2 linked regions of the Arthrobacter globiformis genome follow. The protein of the gene in region 2 binds, or shares a complex with, the protein of the main gene of each other region. Links are inferred from orthologs where the notes say so. Each region holds a gene or a part of one and is shown on either strand. Other genes may lie near its edges.

The links. Proteins that work in one complex are often made in the same cells at the same time.
Region 1: the proteins of rpsG (region 2) and tig are in contact, whole or in part, in a crystal structure (PDB 3GTY), measured with the Thermotoga maritima proteins. The link is inferred for Arthrobacter globiformis from one-to-one orthologs. Residues at the interface, in WP_004081843.1 of Thermotoga maritima: Lys34, Lys52, Lys55, Glu59, Arg62, Gln63, Glu66, Asn67, Lys69, Val71, Arg95, Ala109, Lys110, Lys111, Gly112, Arg113, Pro114, Glu117, Glu121, Ile124, Ala125, Tyr127, Asn128, Asn129, Thr130, Gly131, Lys135, Asp139, Arg142, Met143; in WP_004081061.1 of Thermotoga maritima: Glu122, Val124, Val129, Leu130, Tyr133, Glu188, Gly259, Ile262, Tyr263, Glu266, Ser270, Glu273, Gln274, Glu277, Arg308, Gln311, Ile312, Ser315, Tyr316, Glu325, Arg329, Arg336, Leu363, Phe366, Trp367, Arg373, Leu377, Arg381, Leu384, Glu387.

The regions. Positions count from the first base shown.
Region 1 is NZ_JAUSZX010000001.1:3,192,212-3,197,070, forward strand. What follows is about bases 2,038-4,859. They hold tig (trigger factor), read right to left. Parts: upstream 4,234-4,859; coding sequence 2,842-4,233; downstream 2,038-2,841. Other genes in these bases: QFZ23_RS14905 (ATP-dependent Clp protease proteolytic subunit), read right to left, coding at 2,038-2,598; QFZ23_RS14925 (winged helix DNA-binding domain-containing protein), read right to left, coding at 4,667-4,859. Outside these bases: ATP-dependent Clp protease ATP-binding subunit ClpX, read right to left, coding at 1-1,084; QFZ23_RS14900 (ATP-dependent Clp protease proteolytic subunit), read right to left, coding at 1,286-1,945; more of QFZ23_RS14905, read right to left, coding at 1,984-2,037. UniProt on the Bacillus subtilis protein: Involved in protein export. Acts as a chaperone by maintaining the newly synthesized protein in an open conformation. Functions as a peptidyl-prolyl cis-trans isomerase.
Region 2 is NZ_JAUSZX010000001.1:3,776,863-3,783,904, forward strand. What follows is about bases 4,077-7,042. They hold rpsG (30S ribosomal protein S7), read right to left. Parts: upstream 5,812-7,042; coding sequence 5,341-5,811; downstream 4,077-5,340. Other genes in these bases: fusA (elongation factor G), read right to left, coding at 4,077-5,271; rpsL (30S ribosomal protein S12), read right to left, coding at 5,813-6,187; QFZ23_RS17760 (DNA-directed RNA polymerase subunit beta'), read right to left, coding at 6,601-7,042. In the rest of the region: QFZ23_RS17730 (GH1 family beta-glucosidase), read left to right, coding at 1-1,378; QFZ23_RS17735 (hypothetical protein), read right to left, coding at 1,424-1,549; tuf (elongation factor Tu), read right to left, coding at 1,711-2,901; more of fusA, read right to left, coding at 3,157-4,076.

The DNA.
Region 1 (4,859 bases), 590 kb from region 2 along the record:
CAATCAGGTCCAGGGCGGCGTCGTCGAACACCAGCTCCACGCCGTCCAGCTGGAACATCTTCTGGTACTGCTTGACCAGGGCGTTCTTGGGCGTGGACAGGATCTGGATCAGGGCCGGACGGTCAAGATTGGACACGGTGGTGATGACCGGCAGGCGGCCGATGAACTCCGGAATAAGCCCGAACTTCAGCAGGTCTTCCGGCATCACTTCGCCGTAGGAGTCGGTGTTCTTGACCTCGTTCAGCGGCGCGCCGAAACCGATGCCCTTGCGTCCGGAGCGTGAACCGATGATGTCCTCCAGGCCGGCAAAGGCGCCGGCAACGATGAAGAGGACGTTGGTGGTGTCGATCTGGATGAATTCCTGGTGCGGATGCTTGCGGCCGCCCTGCGGTGGAACCGAGGCAACCGTTCCTTCGAGGATCTTCAGCAGCGCCTGCTGCACGCCCTCGCCCGAAACGTCTCGGGTGATCGAGGGGTTTTCGCTCTTGCGCGAGATCTTGTCGATCTCGTCGATGTAGATGATGCCCTGTTCGGCCTTCTTGACGTCATAGTCGGCGGCCTGGATGAGCTTGAGGAGGATGTTCTCCACGTCTTCGCCCACATACCCGGCTTCTGTCAGGGCGGTGGCGTCGGCAACGGCAAAGGGCACGTTCAGCCGGCGCGCCAGGGTCTGCGCAAGGTAGGTCTTGCCGCAGCCGGTGGGGCCAATCAGGAGAATGTTGGACTTCGAGATTTCAACGTCGTCGTGGTGGACGCCGTCCGCCAATGTGCCGCTCTTGGGCGCATGACCGGCCTGGATCCGCTTGTAATGGTTGTAAACCGCGACGGCGAGGGAACGCTTGGCGGGTTCCTGGCCAATGACGTATTCCTGCAGGAAGTCAAAGATCTCGCGGGGCTTGGGCAGTTCGAAGCTGCCCAGATCGGCGACCTCTGCGAGTTCTTCCTCGATGATCTCGTTACAGAGCTCAATGCACTCGTCGCAGATGTAGACGCCGGGCCCGGCAATGAGCTTGCGCACCTGCTTCTGGCTCTTGCCACAGAAAGAGCACTTGAGCAGATCCGCGCTCTCGCCAATCCGAGCCATATGTGAACCCCTTAGTATCTTGCCGCAAGGGCAGCTTGCACCGGTTGCTGGAATCACGGCCGTACCTGGCGGATCCGGCAATGATTACATCCACTCTAGGTCACATTCGGCCCGAGGGGTGGAAACCGGGCGCCGGTGCGGTTCAAAGATATAAACCGCACCGGCGTCCGTTACTGCCATTTACCCGGCATGCGCCCGTATTTAGCGGGCAAGTGCCTGCGGCTTGATCTTGCGGGAATCGAGAACCTGGTCGATCAGGCCGTAATCCTGTGCCTCTGCGGCGGTGAGGATCTTGTCCCGCTCGATGTCGTTGTTGACCTGTTCCGGCGTCCGGCCGGAGTGCTTGGCCAGGGTGTCCTCCAGCCAGGTCCGCATGCGCATGACTTCGGCCGCCTGGATCTCCAGGTCCGATGCCTGTCCGCCCTGGCCGCCGGACAGCGCCGGCTGGTGGATCAGGACGCGGGCGTTGGGCAGCGCCAGCCGCTTGCCCGGCGTTCCGGCGGCCAGCAGCACGGCAGCGGCACTTGCCGCCTGGCCCAGGCACACGGTCTGGATCTCAGGGCGGATGTACTGCATGGTGTCGTAGATCGCGGTCATGGCCGTGAAGGAGCCGCCTGGCGAGTTGATGTAGATGGTGATGTCGCGGTCCGGGTCCGTGGACTCCAGCACCAGCAACTGTGCCATGACGTCATCGGCAGAGGCGTCGTCCACCTGGACACCGAGGAAGATGATGCGGTCCTCGAAGAGCTTGGTGTAGGGGTCCTGTCGCTTGAAGCCGTACGGCGTGCGCTCCTCGAACTGCGGCAGAACGTAACGGCTTGTCGGCAGGTTACCGGCAGACGATCCGAAATTGTAGTTCATGTTCATTGCTCCTGGATTCAGTTCTGTCTTGATGCCGGTTAGCTCTGGCCGTTGGATGAAGCGTTCTGGGTTCCGCCGCCGCCGGCGACAGACCCTGCGTGCGCCGAGATCTTGTCGAAGAAGCCATACTCGAGCGCTTCGGTGGCGGTAAACCACTTGTCGCGGTCGTTGTCCTTGAGGATGGTTTCCACCGTCTGGCCGGTCTGGTCCGCGGTGAGCTCAGCCATGATCTTCTTCATGTGGAGGATCAGCTCGGCCTGGATCTTGATGTCCGAAGCCGTTCCGCCGATGCCGCCGGAAGGCTGGTGCATCAGGATACGGGCGTTCGGGGTGGCGTACCGCTTGCCCTTGGTGCCGGAGGACAGCAGGAACTGTCCCATGGACGCAGCCAGGCCGGTGGCGACGGTAACGACGTCATTGGGGATGAACTGCATGGTGTCGTAGATGGCCATGCCGGCCGTCACCGAGCCGCCGGGAGAGTTGATGTAGAGGTAGATGTCCTTGTTGGGATCCTCGGCGGAAAGCAGCAGCAGCTGTGAGCAGATGGCGTTCGCGTTCTCGTCGCGGACTTCGGAGCCAAGCCAGATGATGCGCTCTTTCAGCAGGCGGTTGTAGATGTAGTTATCCTGGGCTGCAGGATCGACGGTTGCCATGCGGGGGGCCGCTGCTTGCTGTGACATTTGTACTTACCTCTCGCTGGTGACGGTGACATCACTGAACGACATCACTGAACTTCACTACTTGGACACTAACCGCTTTCGGGGCGGATTTGTTCGCCGGAATCGCGCTGTTCGCTGACGGCGCACGATTGGCCGCGGGAGCTGTACACCGGCCGTTAACGCGCCAGCCCCCGGATCCGAGGACCCGGGGGCTGGCGGCACTGATGCGTGCAGCTGCTAGAACTTCACGGCCGCGGGGTCGTCGTTCGCGACGGCCTCGCCGGCTGCCTCTTCAGCTTCGGTTTCTGCTTCGGCTTCGACGGCCGGAGCCTCTTCGCCGCCGGGGCGGACGAAGTCGCTCAGGTCGACCTTGTTGCCCTCGGAGTCGGTGACCTCGGCCTGGCCCAGGACGACGGCCAGCGCCTTGCGGCGGCGGACCTCGGAGACCATCATGGGAACCTGGCCGCTCTGGTCGATGATCTGGGCGAACTGGTTCGGGTCCATGCCGTACTGGCTGGCGGTGGTGACGATGTAGTCGATCAGCTCATTCTGGCTGACGCCCACTTCTTCCTTCTCGGCGATGGCGTCGAGGATGATCTCGTTCTGGAAGGCGCGCTCGGTGTTGGCCTTGACCTCGGCGCGGTGCTCTTCGGTGTCGTGCTCGCCTTCACCGTGGGAGTTCTCGGCCTTGAAGTGCTGCTCGAGCTGCTCTTCGACGACAGATTCCGGAACCGGAACCTCAACCAGCTCGACGAGCTTGTCCAGGACCTTGTCGCGGGCTTCGACGCCCTGCTCGACGACCTTGGAGTCGGCGGCCTGCTTGGCGAGGTCCTCGCGCAGTTCGGCCAGGGTGTCGAACTCGGAAGCCAGCTGGGCGAAGTCATCGTTCGCCTCGGGCAGCTCGCGCTCCTTCACGGACTTGACAACAACCTTGACCTGGGCGGACTCGCCGGCGTGGTCGCCGCCCACGAGGGTGGTGTCGAAGATGGCGTCCTCGTCAGCGCTCAGGCCGGTGACGGCCTCGTCCATGCCCTCGAGCATGGTGCCGGCGCCAACCTGGTAGGACAGTCCGGAAGCGGAGTCGACCTCGGCGCCGTCGATGCTTGCGGTGATGTCGATGCTGAGGAAGTCGCCGTCAGCGGCGGGGCGCTCCACGGTCTTGAGCGTGCCGAAGCGGCCGCGCAGTTCATCGAGGGCCTTGTCGACATCGGCGTCGGAGGACTCGGCTGCGGCAACCTCAACCTTGATGCCGGCGTAGTCGGGCAGTTCGATCTCGGGGCGGACGTCAACCTCGGCCTGGAACTTAAGCTCGCCGTCGGTGGCGGAGGGGTCCGGAACCTCGGTGATCTCAACCTCGGGACGGCTCAGCGGGCGGATGCCGGATTCCTGGACGGCAGCCTGGTACCAGCCGTTGAGGCCCTCGTTGATGGCCGTCTCCAGGACGTAACCGCGGCCGACGCGCTGGTCGATCAGCTTGGCAGGAACCTTGCCCTTACGGAAGCCAGGGACCTGGATCTGCGAAGCAACAGTCTTGTATGCCTCGTCGATGCTGGGCTTCAATTCCTCAAAGGGGACCTCAACATTGAGCTTGACCCGCGTGGGGGTGAGGTTCTCGACAGCGCTCTTCACGGTCTAAGTACTCCTGGTTTTGTTGGATGGGTTCTGCAAACGCGTTGTTGTGACCAGGCCTGGGGCCCGGGCCGCAGAGTCGGGGTGACAGGATTTGAACCTGCGACTTCCTGCTCCCAAAGCAGGCGCTCTAGCCAAGCTGAGCTACACCCCGTAATGCACAGGACAGTCTACGTTCATCCCTGCCGCGTTTGCACATTTGACACGTGGGGCATGAATTAGGTTTAGTTATATCCGGCTTGAACAGCCGCCGAAGAAAAGCCCAAAGGCCAGTGCGCCGGAACGCTTTCCTCGGGGACGTAGCTTAATGGTAAAGCCTCAGTCTTCCAAACTGATTACGCGGGTTCGATTCCCGTCGTCCCCTCCACACCAAAGAGGCCCCTCGCTGAGGGGCCTCTTTCACGTTAAGGCTGCCCATGGTGATGCCGGGGGCTTAGGCGTGACCCCCGACATCCACCGTGCCGAGGGTGAGGCGCGCTTCCGACTGGAGGAAGTTTCCCACCCGATCCGCCTGCTGGGCCAGCTCCTCCAGCTGAGATGCCCCCGCCGACTGGAACAGCTCGGCAGTGATCTCCACTTTCTTTCCGGAACGGCGATGGTGCCACAGTCCGCGGACAACGCCGTCG
Region 2 (7,042 bases):
TTTCACGCTGGGCGTCGCTGCCGCCGCCTTCCAGATCGAAGGCGCCCTTGCGGCAGACGGCCGCGGACCCTCGGGCTGGGATGCCTTTGCGGCCACACCGGGCAACATCCTCAACGGGCATTCGCCGGAAGTGGCCTGTGACCACTATAACCGCGTGCCGGAAGACGTTGCCCTCATGCGCGAACTCGGCATCGACTCCTACCGCTTCTCGATCTCATGGCCCAGGATCCATCCGGAGGGCCACGGGGCAGCCAACCCGCGGGGCCTGGACTTCTACGACCGGCTGGTCGACCTGCTGCTGGCGGCCGGCATCGCCCCCATGGCCACGCTCTACCACTGGGACACTCCCCTCCCCCTTGAGCGCGATGGCGGGTGGATGAACCGCGCTACGGCCGAGCGCTTCGCCGAGTACGCGGCGGCAGCCGGCAGGCGGCTCGGTGACCGGGTGGCGCAGTGGGTCACGCTTAACGAGCCCGTGTCCGTCACGCTGAACGGCTACGCACTCGGCGTCCATGCGCCCGGCCGCGACCTGCTGTTCAAGGCGCTGCCTTCGGTCCACCACCAGCTGCTCGGCCACGGACTCGCGGTCCAGGCCCTGCGCGCCGCCAGCGTGGCGGGGACCATCGGCGTCACCAACCTCCACTCCCCCGTACGCCCTGCCACCCGGCGGCTGGCGGACAGGCTGCTGGCCAAGGTCTTCGACCTTGTGCTCAACCGTATGTACGCCGATCCCATCCTCCTGGGGCGCTACCCCGCCCCGCCGCTTGCCGCCCGCCCCTGGTTCAGGTTTTTGTCCCGGACGTCCGACGACGACCTCCGCCTGATCAGCCAGCCGCTGGACTTCTACGGGGTGAACTATTACTACCCTGTTCGCGTCGCCGCCGGTCAGGGACCGACGGGCACCCCTGCAGGCAATGCGCAGGCCATGGCACGGGTGCCGTTCCATCTCGCGGCCTTCCCCGAATACGCCACCACCGGATTCGGGTGGCCGGTGGCGCCGGAGCATCTGGGCGTCCTGCTGCGGGAGCTCAAGGACAGGTACGGGTCGGCCTTGCCGCCGGTCTACATCACCGAGAGCGGTGCAAGCTTTCCGGAGCCCGAGCATGTCACCGGGCCTATCGCGGACTCGGGGCGGATCGACTACCTGGCGCACCATCTTGACCAGGCGATGAACGCCACTGCGCCCGGCGGCATCGCGCACGACGTAGAGCTGCTCGGCTACTTCGTCTGGACGTTCATGGACAACTTCGAATGGGCCGCCGGGTATTCACAGCGCTTCGGTCTGGTGCACGTGGACTTCGAGACCCTGAAACGGACGCCCAAGAAATCCTTCTATTGGCTGCAGGCAGTAAGCCGGGCACGGGCGCGCACGGCCTGAGGGCGGACGGGTGTGCGGGCGTCGGACCCTTATTGGGTCCCGGCGCTACTGGTTCTTGTTCGCCCGGTTGATCCGCTTGGCGCGTTCAATCTCGTGGCGGAAGTGCTTCTTCGCCCAAACCACGCCCACCACCACGGCGGCAACCACCAGCAGGAAAATTAGCCAACTCATGATGCTCCCTCTTTGTGACGAATCTGTCGCGAGCCCCAACCATATCAGGGCTGGGCGCGGTCCACAGGCAGGAACTGCAGATACAAAAACAGCCCCGCTGCCAGTAGCAGCGGGGCTGTTTTTGAAGATCAGGCCGATAACCGGCCTGTAATCAGCAAGAGTTACTTGATGATCTTGGTGACACGTCCCGAACCAACGGTGCGGCCGCCTTCACGGATTGCGAAGCCGAGGCCCTCTTCCATAGCGATCGGCTGGATGAGCGCAACGGTCATCTCAGTGTTGTCGCCAGGCATAACCATTTCCGTGCCTTCCGGCAGGGTGATAACGCCGGTCACGTCCGTGGTACGGAAGTAGAACTGCGGGCGGTAGTTCGAGTAGAACGGGTTGTGACGTCCGCCTTCGTCCTTGGAGAGGATGTAGACGTTGGCCTCGAAGTCGGTGTGCGGGGTGATGGAACCCGGCTTGACGACAACCTGGCCACGCTCGACGTCGTCGCGCTTCAGACCGCGGAGCAGGAGGCCACAGTTCTCGCCGGCCCATGCTTCGTCGAGCTGCTTGTGGAACATCTCGATACCGGTAACGGTGGTCTTCTGGACCGGGCGGATACCGACGATCTCGACCTCAGAGTTGATGGCGAGGGTACCGCGCTCGGCGCGACCCGTCACAACCGTGCCACGACCGGTGATCGTGAAGACGTCTTCGATCGGCATCAGGAACGGCTTGTCGCGGTCACGTACGGGGTCCGGAACGGACTCGTCGACAGCAGCCATCAGGTCCTCAACGGACTTGACCCACTCCGGGTCGCCTTCCAGAGCCTTCAGGCCGGAAACGCGAACAACCGGTGCTTCGTCGCCATCGAAGCCCTGCGAGCTCAGGAGCTCACGAACTTCCATTTCAACGAGGTCGAGGAGTTCCTCGTCGTCAACCATGTCTGCCTTGTTCAGCGCGACCAGCAGGTAGGGAACACCAACCTGGCGGGCGAGCAGAACGTGCTCGCGGGTCTGAGCCATCGGGCCGTCAGTAGCGGCAACCACGAGGATTGCGCCGTCCATCTGAGCAGCACCGGTGATCATGTTCTTGATGTAGTCAGCGTGACCCGGAGCGTCTACGTGTGCGTAGTGGCGCTTCTCGGTCTGGTACTCAACGTGGGAGATGTTGATGGTAATGCCGCGCTGACGCTCTTCCGGAGCAGAGTCGATCGACGCGAAGTCACGCTTCTCGTTGAGAGTCGGGTACTTGTCGTACAGCACCTTGGAAATGGCGGCCGTCAACGTCGTCTTACCGTGGTCAACGTGACCAATGGTACCGATGTTAACGTGCGGCTTAGTCCGCTCGAACTTTGCCTTTGCCACAGGTTCCTCCTAGAACGTTTTTCAAATGGCTTACCTTCGACCGCGCTTGTCGCGGCAGAAACTCCAGTAAGTCTACTTGGGGGGCTTTGGATTGATGAAATTGCAGATTCAGGAACTAATACTAGTGCCTAGAGCCTGTTCGTGCTGATGGCCGGAACCGGGCCGGAACCAGTGTTCCGGCCATCCGCACTAAGTGTGTTCCGCAGGGAAACGCACCTGGTTTTTCGCAGCTTGTCGCGTGGACAGTCCTGGGGACTATTCGCCGCGGGACTTCTGGATGATCTCGTCGGCAACTGCCTTCGGGACCTCGGCGTAGCTGTTGAACGTCATGGAGTACACAGCGCGGCCCTGGGTCTTCGAACGCAGGTCACCGATGTAGCCGAACATGCCGGACAGCGGTACGTGTGCGCGGACAACCTTGACGCCCTGGGCATCCTCCATGGACTGCATCTGGCCACGGCGGGAGTTGAGGTCACCGATAACTTCACCCATGTATTCCTCAGGGGTGCGGACCTCAACATCCATCAGCGGTTCGAGCAGAACAGGGTTCGCCTTGCGTGCGGCTTCCTTGAAAGCCATACGGCCGGCGATCTTGAACGCCATTTCCGAGGAGTCAACATCGTGGTACGCGCCGTCAACCAGCGTTGCCTTGATGCCAACAACCGGGTAACCGGCCAGGACACCGTCATTCAGTGCGTCCTGGATACCGGCGTCGACCGACGGGATGTACTCGCGCGGAACGCGGCCACCGGTGACCTTGTTCTCGAACTCGTACAGCTCGCCTTCCGCAGTGTCCAGCGGCTCGATCGCGATCTGGATCTTTGCGAACTGGCCGGAACCACCGGTCTGCTTCTTGTGCGTGTAGTCGTGACGCTCTACAGCACGCTTGATGGTCTCGCGGTAAGCGACCTGCGGCTTGCCAACGTTTGCCTCGACCTTGAATTCGCGGCGCATGCGGTCCACCAGGATGTCCAGGTGGAGCTCGCCCATGCCGGCGATGATGGTCTGGCCGGTGTCTTCGTTGAGGGAGACCTGGAAGGTCGGGTCCTCAGCGGAGAGCTTCTGGATGGCCGTGGAGAGCTTCTCCTGGTCACCCTTGGTGTTCGGCTCGATGGCAACCGAGATCACGGGCTCCGGGAAGCTCATGGACTCGAGGACGATCTGGTTGGAGGAGTCGCACAGGGTGTCGCCCGTGGTGGTGTCCTTCAGACCGATCGCTGCGTAGATGTGGCCAGCGGTAGCGCCCTCAACGGGCATTTCCTTGTTGGCGTGCATCTGGAACAGCTTGCCGATGCGCTCCTTCTTGCCCTTGGTGGAGTTGACCACCTGTGCGCCTGCTTCCACGTGACCGGAGTACACGCGGATGAAGGTGAGCTGACCGAAGAACGGGTGCGCAGCAATCTTGAACGCGAGAGCGGAGAACGGCTCTTCAGCGGACGGCTTGCGGGTCAGTTCCTTCTCTTCGTCGCGGGGATCGTGACCGATCATCGGCGGGACGTCGAGCGGGTTCGGCAGGTAGTCGACGACTGCATCGAGCATCGGCTGAACGCCACGGTTCTTGAACGCGGAACCACAGAACACCGGGTAGAGCTCGGAGTTGATCGTCATCTTGCGGATGCCGGCCTTGAGTTCGTCGATGGTGAGTTCTTCACCTTCGAGGTACTTCTCCATGAGTTCTTCGGAGGCCTCTGCAACGGTCTCCACGAGAGTTGAACGGTATTCCTCGGCCTTGGCCTTGAGGTCTTCCGGGATCTCGCGGATTTCGTACTTGGCGCCCATGGTGACGTCACCCTTGGCATCGCCGGGCCACACCAGTGCGCGCATGTAGAGCAGGTCCACGACGCCGATGAAGTCGTTCTCGGCACCGATGGGCAGCTGCATGACCAGCGGCTTGGCGCCGAGGCGGCTGACGATGGTGTCTACGGTGAAGTAGAAGTCAGCGCCGAGCTTGTCCATCTTGTTGACGAAGCAGATACGCGGAACGTTGTACTTGTCAGCCTGGCGCCAAACGGTTTCGGACTGCGGCTCAACGCCTTCCTTGCCATCGAAGACGGCAACTGCACCGTCGAGGACGCGCAGGGAGCGCTCAACCTCAACCGTGAAGTCCACGTGGCCCGGGGTGTCAATGATGTTGATCTGGTTGTTTTCCCAGAAGCAGGTCACGGCGGCAGACGTGATGGTGATGCCGCGTTCCTTTTCCTGTTCCATCCAGTCAGTGGTCGAAGCGCCGTCGTGCGTTTCGCCAATCTTGTGGTTCACACCTGTGTAGAACAGAATGCGCTCGGTGGTGGTGGTCTTGCCGGCATCGATGTGGGCCATGATGCCGATGTTGCGGACCTTACTAAGGTCTGTAAGCACGTCCTGTGCCACGGTGTCTCCCTTTCGGATGGACTACGCGTTCGCCGCCGGCTCGTCTGAGCCGGCGGCGTCCGGGAAGTTTTACCAGCGGTAGTGGGCGAAGGCCTTGTTGGACTCGGCCATCTTGTGGGTGTCTTCGCGACGCTTCACAGCGGCACCGAGACCGTTCGAGGCATCCAGGATTTCGTTCTGGAGACGCTCGGTCATCGTCTTTTCGCGGCGGGCCTTGGAGTAGCCGACCAGCCAACGCAGGGCGAGGGCGGTGGAGCGGCCCGGCTTGACCTCAACCGGAACCTGATAGGTGGCGCCACCGACACGGCGGGAGCGGACCTCGAGGGAGGGCTTGACGTTGTCCATGGCCTTCTTGAGGGCTGCAACGGGGTCGCCGCCGGACTTCGCGCGGGCACCTTCGAGGGCACCGTAAACGATGCGCTCTGCGGTGGACTTCTTGCCGTCAACCAGCACCTTGTTGATCAGCTGGGTGACCAGCGGGGAGCCGTAGACGGGATCTGATACGAGCGGCCGCTTGGGGGCCGGACCCTTGCGAGGCATATTACTTCTTCTCCATCTTTGCGCCGTAGCGGCTGCGTGCCTGCTTACGGTTCTTGACACCCTGGGTATCGAGGGCACCGCGGACGATCTTGTAGCGGACGCCGGGGAGGTCCTTCACACGACCACCACGGACGAGCACAATGGAGTGCTCCTGGAGGTTGTGGCCAACACCGGGGATGTAGGCGGTAACTTCGATGCCACCGTTGAGGCGCACACGTGCAACCTTACGCAGAGCCGAGTTCGGCTTCTTCGGGGTGGTGGTGTAGACGCGGGTGCAGACACCGCGGCGCATGGGGCTGCCCTTAAGCGCGGGAGCCTTGGTCTTTGAGACCTTCGGCGTGCGGCCCTTGCGGACCAGCTGGTTAATCGTAGGCACTTTCGTGTTCTCCGTTTTATCCGGAGCGGCCTCTGACAGCCGCTCTCCTGTTTCTTTGCCTCGCCGCCCGAGCTTTGAAGAAGTCTCCAGAGCAGCTGAGGCGAAGCCTTGATGTCGGATTCGCATGCGGAGGACCCTGCAGCTCTCGGCCGCAAATGTCCCTAGGCATGCGAAAATGTGGCATACGTTGCACAAGAACCCTGCAAACCGGAAACGTCGCTCTCGGTCCTGCCTTACGGCTGATACAGCCTTCTAGCAAATACCGGGCGCACTCATCCACTGCCACAATAACAATTGGTCTCAAGTTTAGCACGGACTGCCCTGAGGCCTTAATCCGGGCGGATTGCGGGGACTGAAAGGCCCCGTTCCCACAGCCGTGGAAACGGGGCCCGTCAGTTCAAGGGGTTGACTCGTTACCGGAAGTCGTTGCCCAGGTCGTAGTCATCCAGCGGGATGGCGTGGAACTCAGGAGCTCCGTCGCCGCCCAGCGTGTCGTAGGAGAAATCGCTGAATGCGCTCGGGCCGGTGAACAGGTTGGCCTTTGCTTCTTCAGTCGGTTCCACCGTGATCTCGGTGTAGCGCGGGAGGCCCGTGCCGGCCGGGATCAGCTTACCGATGATGACGTTCTCCTTGAGGCCGAGCAGAGGATCGCTCTTGCCTTCCATGGCCGCCTGCGTCAGGACGCGGGTGGTCTCCTGGAAGGACGCTGCGGACAGCCAGGACTCGGTGGCCAGCGACGCCTTGGTGATACCCATGAGCTCGGGACGTCCGGAAGCCGGAGTCTTGCCCTCGGATACAACACGGCGGTTGGCGTCCTCGAACCGGCTGCGCTCGGCCAGCTCACCCGGGAGCAGG